One region of the Pseudomonas sp. FG43 genome, then DNA from elsewhere that is predicted to be linked to it. Evidence: predicted binding sites of a transcription regulator. Region 1 holds the regulator's gene; each other region holds the start of a gene.

The links. The regulator sigma-54, encoded in region 1, starts transcription at its own class of promoters, with help from an activator protein. The targets are predictions, from matches to a motif close to ANTGGCATNNANNTTGCTNT.
Region 2: the regulator sigma-54 is predicted to act here: its motif matches at 2,829-2,848, upstream of glnA (glutamate--ammonia ligase).
Region 3: the regulator sigma-54 is predicted to act here: its motif matches at 2,190-2,209, upstream of glnK (P-II family nitrogen regulator).

The regions. Positions count from the first base shown of each region.
Region 1 is NZ_JBMDJL010000001.1:186,814-194,249, forward strand. It holds gene mlaE (lipid asymmetry maintenance ABC transporter permease subunit MlaE) at 1-469, opposite strand, end outside; gene ACODS3_RS00855 (ATP-binding cassette domain-containing protein) at 469-1,278, opposite strand; gene ACODS3_RS00860 (KpsF/GutQ family sugar-phosphate isomerase) at 1,596-2,570, shown strand; gene ACODS3_RS00865 (hypothetical protein) at 2,570-2,722, shown strand; gene lptC (LPS export ABC transporter periplasmic protein LptC) at 2,735-3,307, shown strand; gene lptA (lipopolysaccharide transport periplasmic protein LptA) at 3,294-3,839, shown strand; gene lptB (LPS export ABC transporter ATP-binding protein) at 3,840-4,565, shown strand; gene ACODS3_RS00885 (RNA polymerase factor sigma-54) at 4,750-6,243, shown strand; gene hpf (ribosome hibernation-promoting factor, HPF/YfiA family) at 6,320-6,628, shown strand; gene ptsN (PTS IIA-like nitrogen regulatory protein PtsN) at 6,640-7,104, shown strand; gene rapZ (RNase adapter RapZ) at 7,107-7,436, shown strand, end outside.
Region 2 is NZ_JBMDJL010000003.1:146,730-154,165, forward strand. It holds gene typA (translational GTPase TypA) at 1-1,019, opposite strand, end outside; gene thiI (tRNA uracil 4-sulfurtransferase ThiI) at 1,160-2,614, opposite strand; gene glnA (glutamate--ammonia ligase) at 2,947-4,353, shown strand; gene ACODS3_RS05765 (cupin domain-containing protein) at 4,524-4,946, shown strand; gene ACODS3_RS05770 (DUF4124 domain-containing protein) at 4,981-5,508, shown strand; gene ACODS3_RS05775 (DUF4124 domain-containing protein) at 5,492-6,136, shown strand; gene glnL (nitrogen regulation protein NR(II)) at 6,442-7,436, shown strand, end outside.
Region 3 is NZ_JBMDJL010000021.1:28,304-35,739, reverse strand. It holds gene ACODS3_RS21340 (secondary thiamine-phosphate synthase enzyme YjbQ) at 1-29, opposite strand, end outside; gene ACODS3_RS21335 (ammonium transporter) at 273-1,610, opposite strand; gene glnK (P-II family nitrogen regulator) at 1,644-1,982, opposite strand; gene ACODS3_RS21325 (accessory factor UbiK family protein) at 2,404-2,670, shown strand; gene ACODS3_RS21320 (hypothetical protein) at 2,696-3,670, shown strand; gene ACODS3_RS21315 (hypothetical protein) at 3,697-4,239, opposite strand; gene ACODS3_RS21310 (hypothetical protein) at 4,674-4,877, shown strand; gene ACODS3_RS21305 (hypothetical protein) at 4,900-5,574, shown strand; gene ACODS3_RS21300 (YifB family Mg chelatase-like AAA ATPase) at 5,776-7,269, shown strand; gene ACODS3_RS21295 (methyl-accepting chemotaxis protein) at 7,357-7,436, opposite strand, start outside.

The DNA of each region.
Region 1 (7,436 bases):
TGAACCCGGCCCACAGGCGTGGCGCAATGATGTACTTGAGCGGATCGACCCCGATCATCTCAAGGCTCGACAGCTGCTCGGTGGATTTCATGTTGCCGATCTCCGCAGTCAGTGCGGAGCCTGCACGCCCGGCGAACAGCAGCGCAGTGACCACCGGGCCAAGCTCGCGCAGCAGGGTCAATGCGACCATCTGGCCCACCGCCTGCTCCGAACCGTATCTGGCGAGGATGCTGAACCCCTGAAGCGCCAGCACCATGCCAATGAAAATACCGGACACGACGATGATGACCAGAGACATCACGCCCACAGAATACAACTGCTTGATCAACAGCGAAAAACCGCCGCCGATGCCACCACGCCCTACCAGAGCATGGCCCAGGAAGATGCCGGATCGCCCCAGCACTGCCACGGTATCAATGGCCGAACGCCCAAACAGGCGGATACGGTCCAGCAATGACTTATTGCGCATCAGCGCTTCCCCAAAAGATCTTCACGAAAATCCGGTGCCGGATAGTGAAACGGAACGGGGCCGTCCGGCTCGCCGGTCATGAACTGACGAATGCGCGGATTATCCGAGGACATCAATTCCTGCGGCGTACCCTGCCCCAACACCTGCCCGTCTCCGACGACGTACAGGTAATCCGCGATACTTGCCGTCTCTGAAAGATCATGAGACACCACGATGCTGGTTATCCCCAGCGCATCGTTGAGCAAACGGATCAGACGAACCAGCACCCCCATGGCTATCGGGTCCTGCCCGACAAAGGGTTCGTCGTACATGAGAATCTGCGGGTCGAGAGCGATTGCACGGGCAAGCGCCACACGGCGCTTCATGCCGCCGGACAATTCGTCAGGCATCAGCTCCAGAGCCCCACGCAAACCTACTGCCTGCAATTTGAGCAGGACAATGTCGCGGATCATCTCTTCCGGTAACTCGGTGTGAACGCGCAAGGGAAATGCAACGTTCTCGAACACATCCAGATCGGTGAACAACGCGCCGCTCTGAAACAGGACGCCCATGTTCTTGCGCGCATCGAACAGATCGCTGCGTGACAGCTCGGGCAGGTTCTGGCCATTGACCCAGACCTCGCCTGCACTTGGGCGCAACTGCGCACCCATCAGACGCAGCAAGGTAGTCTTGCCACAGCCGGAAGGCCCCATGATCCCGGTGACCTTCCCTCTGGGAATACGGATATCGACATTACTGAATATGCTGCGCGTGCCGCGTTTGAAGGACACACCTTTCAAATCGACCGCGTAGGCGTCATCGGCGCTCATCTAAACTCCTTGCGATACAGCCTCTCCCTTCTCCTGTCGTGCTCTGACGAGAGACAGACAGTGCGGGCCAGCCGAACAAGCCGCGAACTATATCACCGCAGCAGCACGCCACCCAAGAAGAGAACCTGTTTGTTAGATACCCTGACGCACCTTGCAGACACCCTTTGCATGTTGAAATAAACCTCAGGACAGCCCTTGCAATAAACCTGAAAAGCTGAACAAGCCGCCCCGAATACAACTCCATGACGATCAGACGTGAGGGAATCGTACATTACCGCTATAATCGCCGCCTTTCAGCAAGCCGACTAATTCAAGATATGAGCCGATCCAGCGACCTGACTCAATCCGCGCAACGAACCATCCGCCTCGAAATGGAAGCCATACAAGGCTTGCTTGGCCATCTCGATGGCGATTTCGTGCGCGCGTGCGAAATGATTCTGGCCAGCAAGGGACGTGTCGTAGTGGTCGGCATGGGCAAGTCCGGGCACATCGGCAGAAAGATCGCCGCCACCCTGGCAAGCACCGGCACGACCTCGTATTTCGTGCATCCAGCCGAAGCCAGCCATGGCGACATGGGCATGATTACCCGTGACGACATCATTCTGGCTCTGTCCAACTCCGGCACGACCAACGAAATCGTCACGCTGTTGCCACTGATCAAGCGCCTGGGCATCCAGATGATCAGCGTGACCGGCAACCCGAACTCAGTCATGGCCAAGGCCGCCGACGTCAACCTCAACGTTCAGGTGGAACACGAAGCCTGTCCGCTGAACCTGGCGCCAACGTCATCGACAACCGCCGCTCTCGTGATGGGCGATGCTCTGGCAGTTGCCCTGCTTGAAGCCCGTGGCTTTACCGCCGAAGACTTTGCGTTCTCGCACCCTGGAGGTGCATTGGGTCGACGCCTGCTGCTGAAAGTCGAGAACGTCATGCATACCGGCGACACCCTGCCCAAGGTACAGCGCGGCACCCCGCTACGCGATGCACTGCTTGAAATGACCCGCAAGGGCCTGGGCATGACCGCAATCGTCGACGCCGACGGCAAGCTGGCCGGGATCTTCACCGACGGCGACCTGCGCCGCACGCTGGATCGTCCGATCGATATTCGCGAAACCACTATTGATGAAGTCATGACGATTCACGGCAAGACGGCCCGCCCAGACATGCTTGCAGCCGAAGCCCTGAAGATCATGGAGGATCACAAGATCAGCGCCCTGATCGTCGTCGACGCCAACGACCACCCGGTAGGTGCGTTCAACCTGCAGGATCTCCTGCGTGCGGGTGTCATGTAATGGCCGCCACCCTGTTTGCGAAAGCCCCGAATCCGGGCCATGAGCATGAACAAGTCACCTATCCGGCCGACGATCTGCCAGACTTGCCATTGATCCGGCATGTCAGTCGCGAACAGGGCAGCCTCGAAGCAGCCCAATCCGCCTCCTTATAGAAGCCATTTTTTATGTTCAACAAGAAAGTTCGTACGTTTCTGCTTTTCGGGGTGCTGGCGCTGCTGCTTGCCGCAGCGGGCTACTGGAACATAAGCCCGGAAAGCTTCATGGATCAGCCTGTCGCCACAAAAGACGACACCGCTATCGACTATTACGCCATCAATGCCCATAGCGTGCAGTACCTGCCCGACGGCAAGATGCAATACGACATGACCGCAGACAAGGTCGAACACGTCAAGGCCACGGATGTGACCCTGCTGACCAAGCCCGATCTGCATATGTACCGCGGCACCCTGTTCCCGTGGCACGTCCAGAGTGAACGCGGCGAAGTTTCGCCTGGCGGCACAGAGGTCGAACTGATCGATTCGGTACGTGTTGCACGCACCGACGAAAAACAACGTACGACTATCATTACCAGTAGCCGTATGACCGTATTCCCACAGAAGCAATATGCGCAGACCGAGCAAATCGTTAGAATCGACGCCGCTGGCGGTGTAACGACAGCCAAGGGAATGAAAGCGTATTTGAACGACGGCAGGATGGACCTGCTGTCCAACGTAAGAGGACAGTATGAGTCTCGTTAAAACTCTTCCTTTTTTGCTCGGCCTGGGCGCAGCACTGGGAAGCCCGAGCGCCTGGTCCCTGCCAACCGACCGCGATCAGCCTATCCACATCCAGTCTGACGACGCGCAGCTCGATGACAAGAAAGGCGTTGCCACCTACAAAGGTAACGTCATCATCACTCAGGGTTCGATGAAGATCACCGGCAACACCGTGACCATCACTCGTAATGCCCAAGGCGAAGTCGACGTATTCACCTCCGTCGGCAACCTTGCCTATTACGAGCAGAAACCCTCGGTAGACAAGCCGATCGTGCAGGCTTATGGCGTGACCATCCAGTATTACGCGGCACAAGACCGCATCGTGCTGATCGACAAGGCCAAGGTCATCAATGACGGCAACACCTCCGAAGGCGAGAAGATCGTCTACGACACTGTGAAGCAGATCGTCACTGCCGGCCGCGCCAATGGCGGCTCCAAAGTGACTGCGCCACGCCCGCGGATCGACATGGTCATCCAGCCCAAAAAGAAAACCGAACAGCAGAAGGCCCAGTAAATGGCGACGCTTAAAGCCCAGCACCTGGCTAAAAGCTACAAGAGTCGTCAGGTCGTACGCGATGTCAGCCTGTCCATCGACAGCGGTCAGATCGTAGGCTTGCTCGGCCCTAACGGTGCAGGCAAGACGACCTGCTTCTACATGATTGTCGGCCTGGTACAGGCCGATCAGGGCCGCGTCCTGATCGACGACCTCGATGTCAGCCACCAGCCGATGCACGGGCGCGCCCGTGCCGGTATTGGCTACCTGCCACAGGAAGCCTCGATCTTCCGCAAGCTGTCCGTGGCCGACAACATCATGGCCATCCTTGAAACCCGCAAGGAACTCGACGGCGCTGCACGTCGCAAGGAGCTGGAAAGCCTGCTTCAGGAATTCCACATCACCCATATCCGCGACAACCTGGGCATGAGCCTTTCGGGTGGCGAACGTCGCCGCGTGGAAATTGCCCGCGCACTGGCCACCGCCCCCAAGTTCATCCTGCTCGATGAGCCTTTCGCAGGCGTTGACCCCATCTCGGTGGGCGATATCAAACAGATCATTCATCACCTGAAAGCCAAGGGCATCGGCGTGCTGATCACCGATCACAACGTCCGCGAAACCCTGGATATCTGCGAAACCGCTTACATCGTCAACGATGGACAACTGATTGCCGAAGGCGACTCGCAAACCATTCTGGCCAACCAGTTGGTGAAAGAAGTCTACCTCGGCCACGAGTTCCGCCTGTAGTCGACCCTGTGTGAGCTCTTTTGATGCGAGCTTTGCCTGGACATCCTGTTGACAATGCATTTTTTGTCATGATGCTCTAGGCAAACACTTCAGATTCAGGCATATAACTTGCTTAAGCTGGCGCTTCGGCGCCCTGTAGTGGATGGCGCATGTGCGCCGGCGAATAAGGTGTTTAGCCCCTGCCATGAAACCATCGCTAGTCTTGAGAATGGGCCAGCAGCTGACGATGACGCCGCAGCTGCAACAGGCTATCCGCTTGCTCCAGTTATCGACCCTGGACCTCCAGCAAGAGATTCAGGAAGCACTGGAATCCAACCCTATGCTGGAACGTCAGGAAGAAGGCGACGACTTCGACAACTCCGACCCTCTGGCTGACAACATCGAGCAAAAGCCCAATACAGACGTTCAGGAACCCAGCTACCAGGAAACCGCACCGACTGTGGATAACCTGGAAGACGGCGAGTGGAACGAACGCATTCCAAACGAATTACCTGTCGACACCGCCTGGGAAGATGTCTATCAGACCAGCGCCAGCAGCCTGCCCAGCAACGATGACGATGAATGGGACTTCACCACCCGTACATCCGCTGGCGAAAGCCTGCAAAGCCACCTGCTATGGCAATTGAATGTCGCGCCGATGTCCGACAAGGACCGGCTGATTGCCGTCACCCTGATCGACTGCATCAATAACCAGGGTTATCTCGACGAAACCCTCGAAGAGATAGTCGAAGCCTTCGACCCCGAGCTGGATATCGAACTCGACGAAATCGAAGCCGTTCTGCACCGCATTCAGCAATTTGAACCCGCTGGTATCGGCGCTCGCAACCTGAGCGAATGCCTGTTGCTGCAACTGCGTCAGTTGCCGGTAAAAACCCGCTGGCTGGCAGAAGCCCAGCGCCTGGTAACCGACTACATCGATCTGCTGGGCAGCCGCGACTATACGCAGCTCATGCGCCGCATGAAGCTCAAGGAAGACGAACTGCGCCAGGTCATCGAACTGGTCCAGAGCCTTAATCCTCGCCCCGGCTCCCAGATCGAGTCCACAGAAGCCGAATACGTCGTGCCCGACGTGATCGTACGCAAGGACAACGAGCGCTGGCTGGTAGAGCTGAATCAGGAGTCGGTACCGCGCCTGCGCGTCAACCCTCAGTACGCCGGATTCGTGCGCCGTGCCGACACCAGCGCCGACAACACCTTCATGCGCAACCAGTTGCAGGAAGCACGCTGGTTCATCAAGAGCCTGCAAAGCCGCAACGAAACACTGATGAAGGTTGCCACCCAGATCGTCGAGCACCAGCGCGGTTTTCTCGAATACGGCGATGAGGCCATGAAACCGCTCGTCCTGCATGACATCGCCGAAGCGGTAGGCATGCACGAGTCGACGATTTCCCGCGTGACCACTCAGAAGTTCATGCACACCCCACGGGGCATTTACGAGCTGAAATACTTCTTTTCCAGCCACGTAAGCACCTCCGAAGGCGGCGAATGCTCTTCGACAGCTATCCGCGCAATCATTAAAAAACTGGTTGCTGCCGAAAATCAGAAAAAGCCGTTGAGTGATAGCAAGATCGCTGGTTTACTGGAGGCACAAGGCATTCAAGTAGCCCGTCGCACAGTTGCCAAGTACCGCGAATCACTGGGGATTGCACCTTCGAGTGAACGCAAGCGACTGATGTGATGCAGGCAGAGCCACAGCGTTCCAGCGGCAGGACTCAACACCTGCCTCTTTATGCACTGGCAAAGGAGAAAGCTGTATGCAAGTCAATATCAGTGGACACCAACTGGAAGTGACCAAGCCCCTTCGTGAATACGTTGAGCTCAAGCTCAAGAAGCTCGAAGGGCATTTTGACAAGATTACTAATGTGCAGGTCACGCTGGCTGTCGAGAAGCTGAAACAGAAAATCGAAGCCACTCTGCACATCCATGGTGGAGAGGTCGTAGCCAACGCCGAACATGACGACATGTACGCGGCAATCGACCTTCTCACTGATAAGCTCGACAGACAATTGCTCAAGCATAAGGAGAAGCAGCAGAACATCCTTAAAGGTGCGACAGCTCGCTGACACTCATCCCAATGATCCGACTTGAAAATATCCTGACCCCCGGCCGTTCATGCGTGAACGTGTCGGGCGGCAGTAAAAAACGTGTACTCGAACAAATTGCCAACCTGATCGGTCGTGAAGTACCGAGCATGGATCAGCAAAGTGTGTTTGAAAGCCTTGTTGCCCGCGAAAAACTGGGATCTACCGGTTTCGGCAACGGCATTGCCATCCCCCATTGCCGCCTTGCAGGCTGTGAAACGCCTGTCAGCGCTGTTATGCGCCTGGAATCCCCCATCGATTTCGACGCCATCGATGGCGCCCCGGTAGACCTGCTATTCGTCCTGCTCGTCCCGGAAGCTGCTACCGATGAACACCTGGAGCTGCTGCGCCAGATAGCCAGTATGCTTGACCGCACAGAAGTACGTGACCGCCTACGCAGTGCCGAAAGCGGTGAAACGCTTTATAAAGTGGTGCTGGACGTACAGAACGGTAACTGATCATGCGCATGATCGTCGTCAGTGGTCGCTCAGGCTCCGGCAAGAGCACAGCTCTGGATGTACTGGAGGACAACGGTTTCTATTGCGTTGACAACCTCCCTGCCGGCCTGCTGCCTGAACTGGCCGAACGCGCCCTGATAAACACCGAACTGGCCGAACCGCTGCTGGCGGTGTCCATTGATGCACGCAACCTCCCGAGCCACTTGACGCGCTTCCCGCAAATGCTCGCCGAGGTTCGTGCACGCAATATCCAGTGCGACATTCTTTATCTGGATGCCGACGAAGCGACCTTGCTCAAGCGGTTCTCCGAAACACGCCGTCGTCACCCCCTG
Region 2 (7,436 bases), on a different contig from region 1:
AGCAGCTCTTTGTCCAGACGTTCCTTGATGTTACGGCTGGTGACGAACTTGCCTTCTTTACCGCAGAAAGGCGAGTCGTTGACCTGGAAGGTCATGGCAACAGTTGGCTCGTCGACGGTCAGCGGCTTCATTGCCTCTACTGCAGTCGGGTCGCACAGGGTATCGGAGATGAACAGCTCGTCGAAACCGCTGATGCAGACGATGTCGCCGGCAGCTGCTTCTTCAACGTCGATGCGGTGCAGACCGTGGTGACCCATCAGTTTCAGGATACGGCCGTTGCGCTTCTTGCCATCGGTGTCGATAGCAACAACCGGAGTGTTCGGCTTGACGCGACCACGAGCGATACGGCCAACACCGATAACACCCAGGAAGCTGTTGTAGTCCAGAGCGGAGATCTGCATCTGGAACGGACCATCGCGGTCAACCGACGGCGCAGGTACGTTGTCGACGATCGACTGGTACAGCGGGGTCATGTCTTCAGCCATTTCGGTGTGGTCCAGACCGGCAATACCGTTCAGGGCCGAGGCGTAGACGACTTTGAAGTCCAGCTGTTCTTCGGTGGCACCCAGGTTGTCGAACAGGTCGAAGATCTGGTCCAGAACCCAGTCAGGACGCGCGCCTGGACGGTCAACCTTGTTGATGACCACGATTGGACGCAGGCCGGCTTCGAAAGCCTTCTTGGTCACGAAACGGGTTTGCGGCATAGGGCCGTCTTGAGCGTCAACCAGCAGCAGAACGGAGTCGACCATCGACATCACGCGCTCTACTTCACCACCGAAGTCGGCGTGGCCAGGGGTGTCCACGATGTTGATGTGGTAGCCATTCCAGTTGATCGCGGTGTTCTTCGCGAGAATGGTAATACCGCGCTCTTTCTCCTGGTCGTTGGAGTCCATGACGCGCTCGTCGTTGAGCTCGTTACGCTCCAGAGTGCCGGACTGACGCAGAAGTTTGTCTACCAGGGTAGTTTTGCCATGGTCAACGTGAGCAATGATGGCGATGTTACGTAGATTTTCGATCACTTGTGTATCTCGATCAGAGGATTCGGTGAGCTGACTGTTGTCAGGCAGCAATTAACATTGAGTCGGCAAAAGCCGTTACGGCTTGACGACTGGTGTCGGGGGGCCGGTGACGCAAGCCACAGGCAAACAGCCCCGGGCACTTAGCTCGGTCGATAAACGCGCACATTGGCATGCCCCTCACTGAGCAGATGGTGAGCATGCAGGCGACTCATGACGCCTTTGTCGCAATACAACAGGTACTGGCGCGTGTTATCCAGTTCCTTGAAGCGGCTGTTCAATGCATAGAACGGCAGCGTCTGTATTTCTATGCCCGGCACTTCCAGCGGCAGGTCTTCCTGGGCATCCGGGTGACGGATGTCGATGATGACCTGGCTGGCCAGCGCCTGGCTGACTTCCTCTATTTCGACATTCTGGCTCAGATCGTCGATCACCCGATCGATGGTCACCAGCCTGGCACGCTCGAGCGCTCGCTCGAGAACAGCCATGTCGAACTGCTTCTCTTCGTACTCAACGCGGTTACGCTTGGCGTTGGTCTTGGGGTTGACCGAAATCACCCCGCAATATTCAGGCATGTGCCGGGCGAATTCGGCAGTGCCGATTTCAGTCGCCAGATCGACGATGTCCTGCTTGTGGCTGGCAATCAGTGGCCGCAGCACCAGTTTGTCGGTAGCCGAATCGATGACCGAAAGATTGGGCAGCGTCTGGCTGGACACCTGCGAAATCGCTTCGCCGGTCACCAGCACATCGATTTCGAGACGGTCGGCAACAGATGAGGCAGCGCGTAACATCATACGCTTCAAAACTACACCCATATGACTGTTATCGACTTTCTGCAGAATTTCTCCCAGAACTTCCTCGAAAGGCACGCTGACAAACAGCACTCGCTGGGAACTGCCGTACTTCTTCCAGATGAAATGGGCGACTTCCATCACACCCAGCTCATGAGCGCGGCCACCCAGATTAAAGAAGCAGAAGTGTGCCATGAGGCCACGACGCATGATCTGGTAAGCCGCAACGGTCGAGTCGAAACCGCCCGACATGAGGACCAGGGTCTGCTCCAGCGCGCCCAGCGGATAACCGCCCATGCCCTGATGCTGGTCATGAATGACAAACAGACGCTGGTCGCGGATTTCCATACGCACGACGAGTTCGGGCTTTCGCAGCTCGATACCGGCAGCGCCGCACTGCTGGCGCAACTTGCTGCCGACGTATTTTTCGACGTCCATGGAGCTGAAATCATGCCGCCCTGCACGCTTGCAGCGCACCGAAAACATCTTGCCGGGCAGCAGGTCGCCGTAATGCGTCCTGCATCTGGCAACGATGTCATCCAGATCACCCAGCGGATACTCGGCAACCTGCAGGAAATTGGCGATACCCGGCATGCAGCTCAGGCGCTCGGTGATGCCCTGCAGGACTTTGGGATCGGTCAGCCTTGTTTCGACCTCAAGATTGTCCCATACGCCACCCACGACAATGTCCGCGTCCAGTTCCCGGAGCACGGTACGAATGTTCTTGGCCAGCTGGCGGATGAACTTCTTGCGCACCGGCGGGCTTTTGATGGTGATTTCGGGAAAAACTTTAACGATTAGCTTCATGGAAACGGTACGTGAGGTGCCGGCCGAAAAAGGGGGGCGCGGATTATAGCGGAAATTGCTCAAGGTTTAACCAGTTATCGTACTACCAATCATCGTCGCACCAAAAAAGCACGCCAATGCATTTTAAAGCCCCATAAAGGTGCGTCATTTTGCCGATAAATCCGTTTTTGACTCCGAAAAGGCTCTGTTTGGGGCGAAAAACCCAACTCGGGGCACTGGCATGCAAATTGCTCCCTTGTGAGGCAGGTTGCCTTGGCAGAGTATCTGCGCCGGCATCACCCAAATTTAAGGGGCCATAACCATAACCAGGCCCTAGCCACCCGGAGGACACCATGTCGAAGTCGGTTCAACTCATCAAAGATCATGACGTTAAATGGATTGATCTGCGCTTCACTGACACCAAAGGCAAGCAGCAACACGTCACGATGCCTGCTCGCGACGCGCTGGACGACGACTTCTTCGAAGTCGGCAAGATGTTCGACGGTTCCTCCATCGAAGGCTGGAAAGGCATCGAAGCTTCCGACATGATCCTGCTGCCGGACGACGACTCCGCCGTGCTGGACCCGTTCACCGAAGAGCCGACCCTGATCCTGGTCTGCGACATCATCGAACCTTCGACCATGCAAGGCTACGATCGCGACCCACGCGCCATCGCTCACCGGGCAGAGGAATACCTGAAGACTACCGGTATCGGTGACACCGTATTCGTCGGTCCGGAGCCTGAGTTCTTCATCTTCGACTCGGTCAAATACAAGTCCGACATCTCCGGCTCCATGTTCAAGATCTTCTCCGAGCAAGGCTCGTGGATGACTGACCAGGACGTGGAAGGCGGCAACAAAGGCCACCGTCCAGGTATCAAAGGCGGCTACTTCCCGGTTCCACCGGTCGACCACGACCACGAAATCCGCACCGCAATGTGCAACGCTCTGGAAGAAATGGGCCAGATCGTCGAAGTTCACCACCACGAAGTGGCAACTGCCGGCCAGAACGAAATCGGCGTCAAGTTCAACACCCTGGTGAAGAAAGCTGACGAAGTTCAAACCCTGAAATACGTTGTTCACAACGTAGCCGATGCCTATGGCCGCACTGCGACCTTCATGCCGAAGCCTCTGTACGGCGACAACGGTTCGGGCATGCACGTTCACCTGTCCATCGCCAAAGATGGCAAGAACACCTTCGCTGGCGAAGGCTATGCCGGCCTGTCCGACACCGCTCTGTACTTCATCGGCGGTATCATCAAGCACGGTAAGGCTCTGAACGGCTTCACCAACCCGTCGACCAACTCCTACAAGCGTCTGGTCCCAGGTTTCGAAGCTCCGGTAATGCTGGCCTACTCGGCTCGCAACCGTTCCGCTTCGATCCGTATTCCTTACGTCTCCAGCCCACGCGGCCGTCGTATCGAAGCCCGCTTCCCGGATCCAGCAGCCAACCCGTACCTGGCATTCGCTGCACTGTTGATGGCTGGCCTGGACGGCATCCAGAACAAGATCCACCCTGGCGATGCAGCTGACAAGAACCTGTATGATCTGCCACCTGAAGAGGCGAAAGAGATCCCACAAGTTTGCGGCAGCCTGAAAGAAGCCCTGGAAGAGCTGGACAAAGGTCGTGCGTTCCTGACCAAAGGCGGCGTTTTCAGCGACGACTTCATCGACGCTTACATCGACCTGAAAAGCGAAGAAGAAATCAAGGTACGTACTTTCGTACACCCACTGGAATACGAGCTGTACTACAGCTGCTAATCCAGTTGCGCCAGCATTGATGGCGTAAATGAGGCCTCCTTCGGGAGGCCTTTTTCATTCCCGCGCTTTTTTACTGACATGTAGTAAATACTTAGCACCTTGCTGCCCGAGCTTTTTGGAATCCTTGCGTTTCGCCTTGAAATCTATCAATCGCAAAACCGGGGGTCTCCATGAACATCAAAATCCTGCTGGTCGTCGCCAGCTTGTTATTGGGCAACATGGCTTTCGCTGACAAAAGCATGCAGGGCACAAACCAACCCACATCCCGGGCATTGCTCGAAGCCACCCAGTCATGGGACGGAACGCTCTATAAGGCTTATCCCGAGGGCCAGCCGGAACTGAGCATTCTCAAAATCACCATCCCGGCGAACAGCACGCTGAAATGGCACCAGCACCCCGTTCCAAACGCAGCCTATGTCCTTTCCGGCGAACTCACGGTCGAAGCAAAGGAGGGAGGCAAGTCCATTCATATCAAAGCAGGTGACACCCTGGCCGAAATGGTGGATATCATTCACCGTGGCAAGACCGGCAATACACCGGTCGAACTCGTTGTGTTCTATGCTGGAGCCGCTGGAACACCGTTATCCCGGTAAAACGGCCATGCCTCGTATTGTCACTGGAGCCTTCATGCGTCTTTGCCTTGTCTGCCTGTTGCTGATGATCAGTTGGCCCGCCGCTGCGCAGATCTACAAATACACCGACGCCAATGGCAATACGGCCTACAGCAATCAGCCGCCGGATGGCACCAAGGCCGAGGCCGTCGTACTGCCACCACTCAACAGCGTCGATACGTTACCGGCACCCAGAAATCCCGCTCCCGTCCAGCAAGAGCGGCAGGCCTCGCAGCAACCCGCAGTCGCCTACCAGACCCTTGAACTCACCGACCTGCCGACGGACGAAGCGTTGCGCGCCAATAACGGCACCTTCACGATTGGCGTGCAGATTCAGCCGCGCCTGCAATCCGGCCACAGGCTCCAGTTACTGGTGGACGGCAATCCTTACGGCACACCCACCAATATCCCACGCCTTCAAGTGGTGAATATCGACCGGGGCGAACACAGCTTTGCGGTAGTGGTGCTGGACTCTCAGCGCATCATCCAGCAAAGCCCGACACAGACCCTCACCGTGCAGCGCGTCCATGTCAACGGGCCTTGAAATGCGCCTGATTCATGGCCTGCTGATGTCCCTGCTACTGCTGACAACCCTGCCAGCAACGGCTGACGTCTATACCTACATCGACGCCAATGGCAATCGGGTGTTTACCGATCAGCCACACAAGAACGCCAAGCGCGTAGAGATCCCGCCCAGCAACAACATGACGGGCACGCCTCCCGCACCCACCCGGCAGGCAACGCCTGCAAAACCCAAGGCCAGGGCGATGTTTCGCTATCAACTGCTGCGGGTTCTGGTACCCGAACCTGACGGGACAGTGCGCAGCACAAGTGGCGATGCGATCGTGACCGTCACCAGCGAACCGGCCCTGCAACCCGGCCATAACTATCGACTGCTCCTGGATGGGCAACCTGTAGGCCAGCCCGGACGCAGCCCGGTCTTTGCGCTGAGCAATATCGACCGGGGCACGCATCAGTTGTCGGTCGAGATCTTCGACGAGTTTGGCCGCGTACTTGAAAAGACGCCCAACCAGCCCTTCCACATGCTGCGTATCTCGCTGGCACAAAAACGTGCCGCCAACCCCTGCAAGCTCAATGAGTACGGCGTACGTCCCGAATGTCCGCTCAAGGACAAGCCCAAAGAAGAAAACAGCATCCTGCCTTTTTTCTAGGCCGGAAAAAGCATCTCGCCAACAAAGCACCTTAATGGTGCATCATGCTATCTGCTACGCATCAAGACAGCCCATTCTGGTTCAGAAATAGCCATCAGGCGGCGCTTTATGCGAGCACCGATCCCAAAAAAGCCCGATTTTGCGAATTAAAACGCTTCTTTTCGGAGCCTTGGTTTGGTTCTTGCAACTTCGCTGATACAGCACCCCATTAAGCACCCGTATCAGTGGCTTTGCTGATGCTGACCAGAACGGCTCAGCCCTGCACCTCCGCGATTGCAATGTGCCAAAAGAGGTCAACAAGATTCATGACTATCAGCGACGCGCTGCACCGTCTGTTACTGGACAACCTGACCACTGCCACCATTCTGCTCAATGCCGATCTGCGCCTTGAGTACATGAACCCGGCAGCTGAAATGCTGCTGGCCATCAGTGGTCAGCGCAGCCATGGGCAATTCATCAGCGAGCTGTTCACCGAGTCCGCCGAAGCACTGAGTTCGCTTCGTCAGGCTGTGGAGCAGGCTCATCCTTTCACCAAACGTGAAGCCATGCTTACCGCACTGACCGGCCAGACCCTGACCGTCGACTATGCGGTGACGCCTATTCTCAACAAGGGCGAAACCCTGTTGCTGCTTGAGGTTCATCCACGTGATCGCCTGCTGCGCATCACCAAGGAAGAAGCCCAGTTGTCCAAGCAGGAAACCACCAAGATGCTGGTGCGTGGCCTGGCTCACGAAATAAAGAACCCCCTCGGCGGGATTCGCGGTGCCGCTCAGTTGCTGTCCCGAGAGCTGCCTGAAGAAAGCCTCAAGGACTACACCAACGTCATCATCGAGGAAGCCGATCGCCTGCGCAATCTGGTGGACCGGATGTTGGGGTCCAACAAGCTGCCCTCACTGGCCATGACCAATGTTCATGAGGTGCTTGAGCGGGTCTGCAGCCTGGTCGAGGCAGAAAGTCAGGGATGCATCACCTTGGTGCGCGACTATGATCCAAGTATCCCCGACGTCCTGATAGACCGTGAACAAATGATCCAGGCTGTGCTCAATATCGTGCGTAACGCGATGCAGGCCATCAGCGGCCAGAACGAGCTGCGCCTGGGACGAATCACCTTGCGTACTCGCGCCATGCGTCAGTTCACCATCGGGCACATTCGCCATCGTCTGGTGAGCAAGATCGAAATCATCGACAACGGCCCCGGTATTCCGGCCGAGCTTCAGGAAACCATTTTCTACCCCATGGTCAGTGGCCGCCCGGATGGTACGGGACTCGGTCTTGCCATTACCCAGAACATCATTAGCCA
Region 3 (7,436 bases), on a different contig from region 1:
CGGAGGGTGATTCTGGATTGATGCCACATACCGTTCTCCGCACGTTCGGCGCGCATTCTAACTCGACTGAGAAAAAAGCAAAGCGCGCAATAAACAAGCCGCTCCCGCAAGTTAACGATCATCTCTGTGGCAACGTTACAACCATTGCACCGATATGCCCGAATCATTGACAGCAGCACAGACAATGGAATCTGGAATACTCATATGGTTCACAAAACACGGATAAAAAAAATGCCCGGAGACCGGGCATTTCTTTCTGCAGCTACGGCTAATTACAAGTTGTAGCCACGCTCATTGTGTTGCGCAAGGTCCAGACCCACAGACTCTTCTTCATCGGTAACACGCAGACCAATCACAACGTCCAGCACCTTGAGGATGATGAAGGTCACGATCGCGGTGTAAACCACGGTGAAGGCTACGCCTTTGAACTGAATCCAGACTTGAGCGCCGATGTCGGTCACAGTACCGAAACCGCCCAGTGCAGGAGCCGCGAACACACCGGTCAGGATCGCACCGACGATACCGCCGACACCGTGAACGCCGAATGCATCCAGGGAGTCATCGTAGCCCAGCTTGCGTTTCAGGCTGGTGGCGCAGAAGAAGCAGATCACGCCAGACGCCAGACCGATGATCAGGGCACCCATCGGGCCTGCGGTACCGGCAGCCGGAGTGATGGCAACCAGACCGGCAACCACGCCCGAAGCGATACCCAGGGCGCTTGGCTTGCCGTGAGTCAGCCACTCGGCGAACATCCAGCCCAGAGCAGCAGCAGCGGTAGCGATCTGGGTAACCAGCATGGCCATACCGGCAGTGCCGTTTGCAGCAGCAGCGGAACCGGCGTTGAAACCGAACCAACCGATCCACAGCATGGCTGCGCCGATCAGGGTGTAACCCAGGTTGTGCGGAGCCATCGGAGTGGTCGGGAAACCTTTACGCTTGCCCAGTACCAGACAGGCAACCAGACCAGCCACACCAGCGTTGATGTGAACGACGGTGCCGCCTGCGAAGTCCAGAACGCCCCAGTCCCACATCAGGCCACCGACACCACCCCAGACCATGTGGGCGATTGGTGCGTAGACCAGAGTGAACCAGATACCCATGAAGATCAGCATCGCGGAGAACTTCATGCGTTCTGCGAAAGCACCGACAATCAGGGCCGGAGTGATGATGGCGAAGGTCATCTGGAAGGTGACGAACACTGCTTCAGGGAACAGGGCCGCAGAACCGGTGATGCTGGAAGGCGTGATGCCCGCCAGGAACGCCTTGCCCAGACCGCCGAAGAAGGAGTTGAAGTTGACGACGCCAGCTTCCATACCAGTAGTGTCGAACGCAAGGCTGTAGCCGTAAACGACCCACAGGATGCTGATCAGACCAGTGATAGCGAAGCACTGCATCATCACGGAAAGAATGTTTTTGGAGCGGACCATGCCGCCGTAGAACAAGGCAAGACCCGGAATGGTCATGAACAGTACCAGAGCGGTAGCTGTCAGCATCCAGGCTGTGTCACCTGAGTTGAGAACAGGGGCTGCCACTTCGTCTGCCGCCATGGCAAGGCCAGGGGTTACGAGGGACAACAGGGCTCCTAGCCCTGCGAATTGACGCAGAGTCATATTGTTTACTCCTGGGGCGTGGGGTTTGGCGGCTTAAATGGCGTCGGTATCGGTTTCGCCGGTACGGATGCGTATAGCCTGTTCCAGATTCACAACAAAAATTTTGCCGTCCCCGATCTTGCCGGTGTTGGCAGCCTTGGTGATGGCCTCGATGACACGATCCAGATCCTTGTCATCGATAGCGACGTCGATCTTCACTTTTGGAAGGAAGTCGACTACGTATTCAGCACCGCGATACAGCTCGGTGTGTCCCTTTTGGCGACCGAAACCTTTTACCTCGGTAACAGTGATGCCCTGCACGCCGATTTCGGACAGCGACTCGCGCACGTCGTCCAACTTGAACGGCTTGATGATGGCAGTGACTAGCTTCATGAAAACTTTCTCCCGAATTGGTGGACTTGCCCCAGGAAAACAAACCCGACTCAAGTCTAAGCGCAGTGCCTGGCTTTGTAACGTGTCGGCCGCCGGTTAAAGGCCAGACCAACTCCAGAAAACCGCTTCTGACGAAACACATCCCCGCTCCGCCTGCCGCACTGCATTCGTCACAGCGACTGCATCAGTGCATGGGTCACAAGCCATTAAGCAGAAAGCTTGCCATCTCCTGAATATTCATCAAATACAGGGCCTTGAGCACTTTTTCAGCCGTGAAAACCCTATCGACCACCGAACAACGCACAACTACAGTGCACTCGTGCACGCCACGACGCTCAATAACTGTGCATCGCCAATGCACTGAAAATGACTATAGACGCTGCGTGCTACACTGCCGCCCATCTGATTCAGGAAAAACATCATGCTCGCGCCCAAAGCTTTCCTCGACGCCCTGAGCGGCCACGCCTCCCGCCTGTTCAACGGCGAAACCCCACTGCCACGCAACGAATTCGAGACCCAGTTCAAGGCCCTGCTGCAAAGCGGCTTCAGCAAACTGGATCTGGTCAGCCGCGAAGAGTTCGACAGCCAGATGGCCGTCCTTGCCCGCACGCGGGCTCGCCTTGAGGCGCTGGAGGCCAAGGTGGCGCAGATGGAAGAAAAGATCGGGGCCAGCGGCCGGGACGACTGACGTCTGGAGCGATAAGAAGGGATGCATGGCAACGTTTCAATTTCACGATGACCTTGACGGCGCCAAGGCTCATTCAGCGACCCTGGCGCTGCACAGGCTGGAATTCGGGCATCGTGGCTTCCTTCCCCAGCCAGACGACCTGACGGGAACGGTCACATTTATTCGCTATGGCAATAAGTGCTACGCCATCACCGCCAAGCATGTAGTGGATTATCTTGCTCATCAGGCAGCCGAGAGCTATCAACCCGTTCGTTACTTCTGCCCGGTAAACAAGGGGCTGACGATCAGGGGCCCATTTATATCTGCGCCGCTGGACTTCGCGAATAATCAGCCCGATGTCGCTATAACTCCAATCATCGAAGCTTATGTCCTGAGTATCGGTAAACGGCCATTCGTGATCCAGGAACATGATCCTGTCTGGCCCCTGCCTTACGCCATGGCAACAGGATTCCCGACTGCCGAAAAAAGGGATGTTCCAGACAAGTCAGGCAGCACCAACCTGAGCATGGGTTTTGTAAGAGCCATCGCAGAAGGCAATGGCGCTGATGGCAAGCATCACAGCGTTACCTTTTACAGCGATCTCGACGCACTACCTCCCATTACAAAGCTGAGTGGCATGAGCGGAGGGCCGGTGTTCTGGTCGGACACCGAGCGTTATGGCCTCGTCGGCTTTGTAAAAGAAGCACTGGAACAGGATGGCGGAGAAGTGACCAGCGACACACCCAAGGTCCACTTCGTGGTGCAAAGAGCCGATAGCTTCATTCTGCGTGAATGGATTGATCACGTAGAACGAAACTGGCCTCGTGAAAGAGAAAAGCAGGATGCCCAGGAAGCCCTTTTTTTCAAGGAAACAGAAGAGAAGAGCCAGCGTGACCTGCAAGAGTTTCTCAGGCGTTCACGCCTGAATATCGCCTATCGCGAATGGCGCGCCAGACTGAAACCGGGTGATCGATCGCCACGCAAAAGAAACTACGAGCAATACTTTCCCGATTGGTTTTGAAAGTCAGAGCAAGGGATTGATCAAAGCTATCCGGCAAAACCCACCACCTGAATAAAAACAGCCCAACCGCCGAGCAGAATCCAGAAAACTGCAAAAATCCAGGGCGTACGCATCGAAAAGAGCAGCGCCTTGCGATACCCCTTGTGCGTCGATTCATGTTCATTGAACAGCGGCGATTCGTCATACGCTATTCCCATGATAGGCTCACTGCGCAGCAACTCGCTTTGCTTGTAATGCCAATGATCGATGATGTCATAAGCCGCACGAATCCCCGGCCAGGCATTCAACGAACTCAACGCCCCCAACAACGCCAGAAACGGCGGCACAAACATCGTGAACAGCTTGCCCCACTCCGGATTGAGGTTTGCCATACAAGAAGCGAAAGCGATCACCAGAAAGGATTGCGCGGTCAGATAGGCATCCGTTCGGTTGGCCAGAATGGTGGTTTCGTACTGGATCTCCTTTCGGTAGAAATCCAGACGGTCCTTCGGGGAGCCGAACATCTTGGCATCGTGTTCGGTGGCGTTGGAGGTTGTGTCTGTGGTTTGGGAAGTCAGAATTCTTGGCAAGAGCGGTGGTCTCCATGCGGGTTGCCTTGAATGGAGAGTGACCTGTGTGGGGGGTGGGTGTTCAGAAGAATTTACGGGGGGAGTAAATGCTATCGTGATTACACGGCTTCTACCGCGCGCCGGGCTCAGCACATGCAGAGGATCTTCTGCTGGCGTGGTCCAGAAATGGAACCGACCGCTGTCAATCTCATCTATGATTGTGCGATTGCCTTTTAAGGGCGGATGATTGGCGTGATGAGGCAAAGCTATACAGATGTATTTGCAATAGTTTTGCCAAAAATCAGTTGGAGATGGAGTTCGATGAAAATCATCCCTACAATAAGGGCGTTTTTTGGATTTCTCAATATCAAAATGATATCATTAATTCCAAAATGTCACTCTGACTACGCTCATTGAGGAGCGTCAGCCGAATTATTCAAAGGAAGGATCATAGAATGTGGTTCAAGATGCTACTTAGGGCTTTGCTCCCTACCTTTGCCCCCATACCCGAGAAGCGCTCTATTGAAGCAGATGCTGTCGTGGCGCATAAAATTGTTCGTTCCTATGCTCGGGGCAATGTGAATCTGCAGCGCGGCCGATACATGACGGCAGACAAACTCGAAGCTCGCAAGCGCCAGCTCGCTCTCCATTCGTTCTGAGAAAGCTTACATCGTGACAAACTTGTCCCTTCCTGATGTGCAGGAGTTGGATCAGCGCGCACACGCCCATGAATTGGTGCGCCTATTCCAACTCGCCGAGAACAAGATCAAGCTGGTCGAAAACCTCAATGGCGAGCTGTCCATTCCCGCGATAAATGAGCTGCGCTACGCTGGCTATCACATGGCCCAGTATTTGGCAGGAACCGGGGAAGCTCCTGAAACGCAGCTAAGCAAAGCTGAAAATCACTGTAAACGAGCCATCTATGATGCCGTAGAAGCGGGGATCATCAACCAATTAGAGCTGATCAAGAAATTCCAAAATGACTTCGCAGGTGTAGCCATCAAGGATGTCATTCCGCACTACTCGGACCTCCGTAAACGAATCAAAGCTGCGCAGAAGCTGCTCTCTAAATCCAAGGAAGAAAAGCAGAAACGAGCTGACTACTATGAAGAATGCTCAGCGCACCTCGAAAATCTTCGCATTACGTACGAGGAGCTTGAAGACAACCGCGATGATCTAGTAAGGCAGTTGACCAAGACCAATCGAGAGGTGCGTAACTATTTCATGATGGGAGCTACGCTGCTCGTCTGCACTGTGGCCATGATCTACGCAATGCTGGGTTACCATAAACCATTAGCCGAGCCGACTATTGCACTGCAACACCCCCCAGCGCCGGCTGAGGTAGCAAAGCCATAGAACCGCTACGTGTAGAATGACAGGTTTTGGGCGAGCCTAAGCGTGGAGCGTTGACGCTTGCTCAATTACCACTCATGAAAAACACGCCCAGGAAAACCTACTCCCCCGACACAAACAGTAGAAGTTCCCTTCTAGCCCCCCAAAAAACCTGTCTATCCTTCAACACACCGCAGGAAGCGGCTCTCGTCATCAAGGAAGATCATGTCTCTCGCCATCGTCCACAGCCGCGCCCAGGTTGGCGTGGAAGCACCTGCCGTTACGGTCGAAGCCCATCTGGCCAACGGCCTGCCAACCCTGACGCTGGTCGGTTTGCCGGAAGGCGCGGTCAAGGAAAGCAAGGATCGGGTGCGTAGCGCCATTCTCAATTCGGGGCTGGATTTTCCGGCGCGGCGGATCACGCTCAATCTCGCTCCGGCTGATTTGCCGAAAGACGGTGGCCGCTTTGATCTGGCCATTGCGCTGGGGTTGCTGGGTGCAAGCGGGCAGTTGCCGTTGCTGGCGTTGCAGGATGTGGAGTGTCTGGGCGAGCTGGCGTTGTCGGGGGCGATTCGGCCGGTTCAGGGTGTTTTGCCTGCTGCGCTGGCGGCTCGGGCGGCAGAGCGGACGCTGATCATTCCGGCGGCGAATGCTGAAGAAGCGTGTCTGGCTTCAGGGTTGCGGGTCATTGCGGTGAATCATTTGCTGGAACTGGTCGCGCATTTCAATGGGCGCACGCCTATTCAGCCTTATCAGAGCAGCGGGCTTTTGCATCAGCCCAAGCCTTACCCGGATTTGAGCGAAGTTCAGGGCCAGACCGCCGCCAAGCGCGCCTTGGTGGTGGCGGCGGCCGGGGCGCACAACCTGCTTTTCAGTGGCCCGCCGGGCACGGGCAAAACCTTGCTCGCCAGCCGATTGCCGGGGCTGTTGCCGCCGCTGGATGAGTACGAAGCGCTGGAGGTGGCGGCGATTCAATCGGTGGCCAGTCAGGTGCCGCTGAGCAGTTGGCCGCAGCGCCCTTTCAGGCAACCTCATCACTCGGCGTCAGGACCTGCGTTGGTTGGCGGTGGCAGTCGCCCTCAACCTGGCGAGATAACATTGGCTCATCACGGAGTTTTATTTTTAGATGAATTACCCGAATTCGACCGCCGCGTGCTGGAGGTTTTGCGCGAGCCGCTGGAGTCTGGCCATATCGTGATTTCCCGGGCGCGGGATCGGGTTCGGTTCCCGGCACGCTTTCAACTGGTCGCAGCCATGAACCCTTGCCCGTGCGGTTATATGGGTGAGCCCACCGGACGGTGCCGCTGTTCGACCGAGCAGATCCAGCGTTATCGCAACAAGCTGTCCGGGCCGTTGCTGGACCGGATCGATCTGCACCTGACTGTCGCTCGCGAAGCCACTGCCCTCAACCCGGCACCACAGACCGGCGACGACACTGCCAGTGCCGCCGCGCTGGTTGCAAAAGCTCGTGATCGCCAGCAAAGACGCCAAGGCTGCGCCAATGCCTTCCTCGATCTACCGGGACTGCGTGAGCATTGTGCGTTGTCGGCGGCCGATGAAACCTGGCTGGAAACGGCATGCGAGCGGCTGACCCTGTCGTTGCGGGCCGCGCACCGGCTGCTGAAAGTGGCGAGAACCCTGGCGGATCTGGAGCAGGTGGATGCGATTGATCGTCGCCATCTGGCCGAAGCATTGCAGTATCGGCCTGCGAGTAATTGAGATCGGTTTCTATGGCAGTCACATCTTTTCGCGGATAAATCCGCTCCTACACGGCTCGGTAGGAGCGAATTCATTCGCGAAAAACAATCAACGGAAGCGATCAACCTCTTGGCGCAATTCAGACGCCAGGGAGTTGAGTTCTTCTGCGGTGATTGCCAGGTTGGACA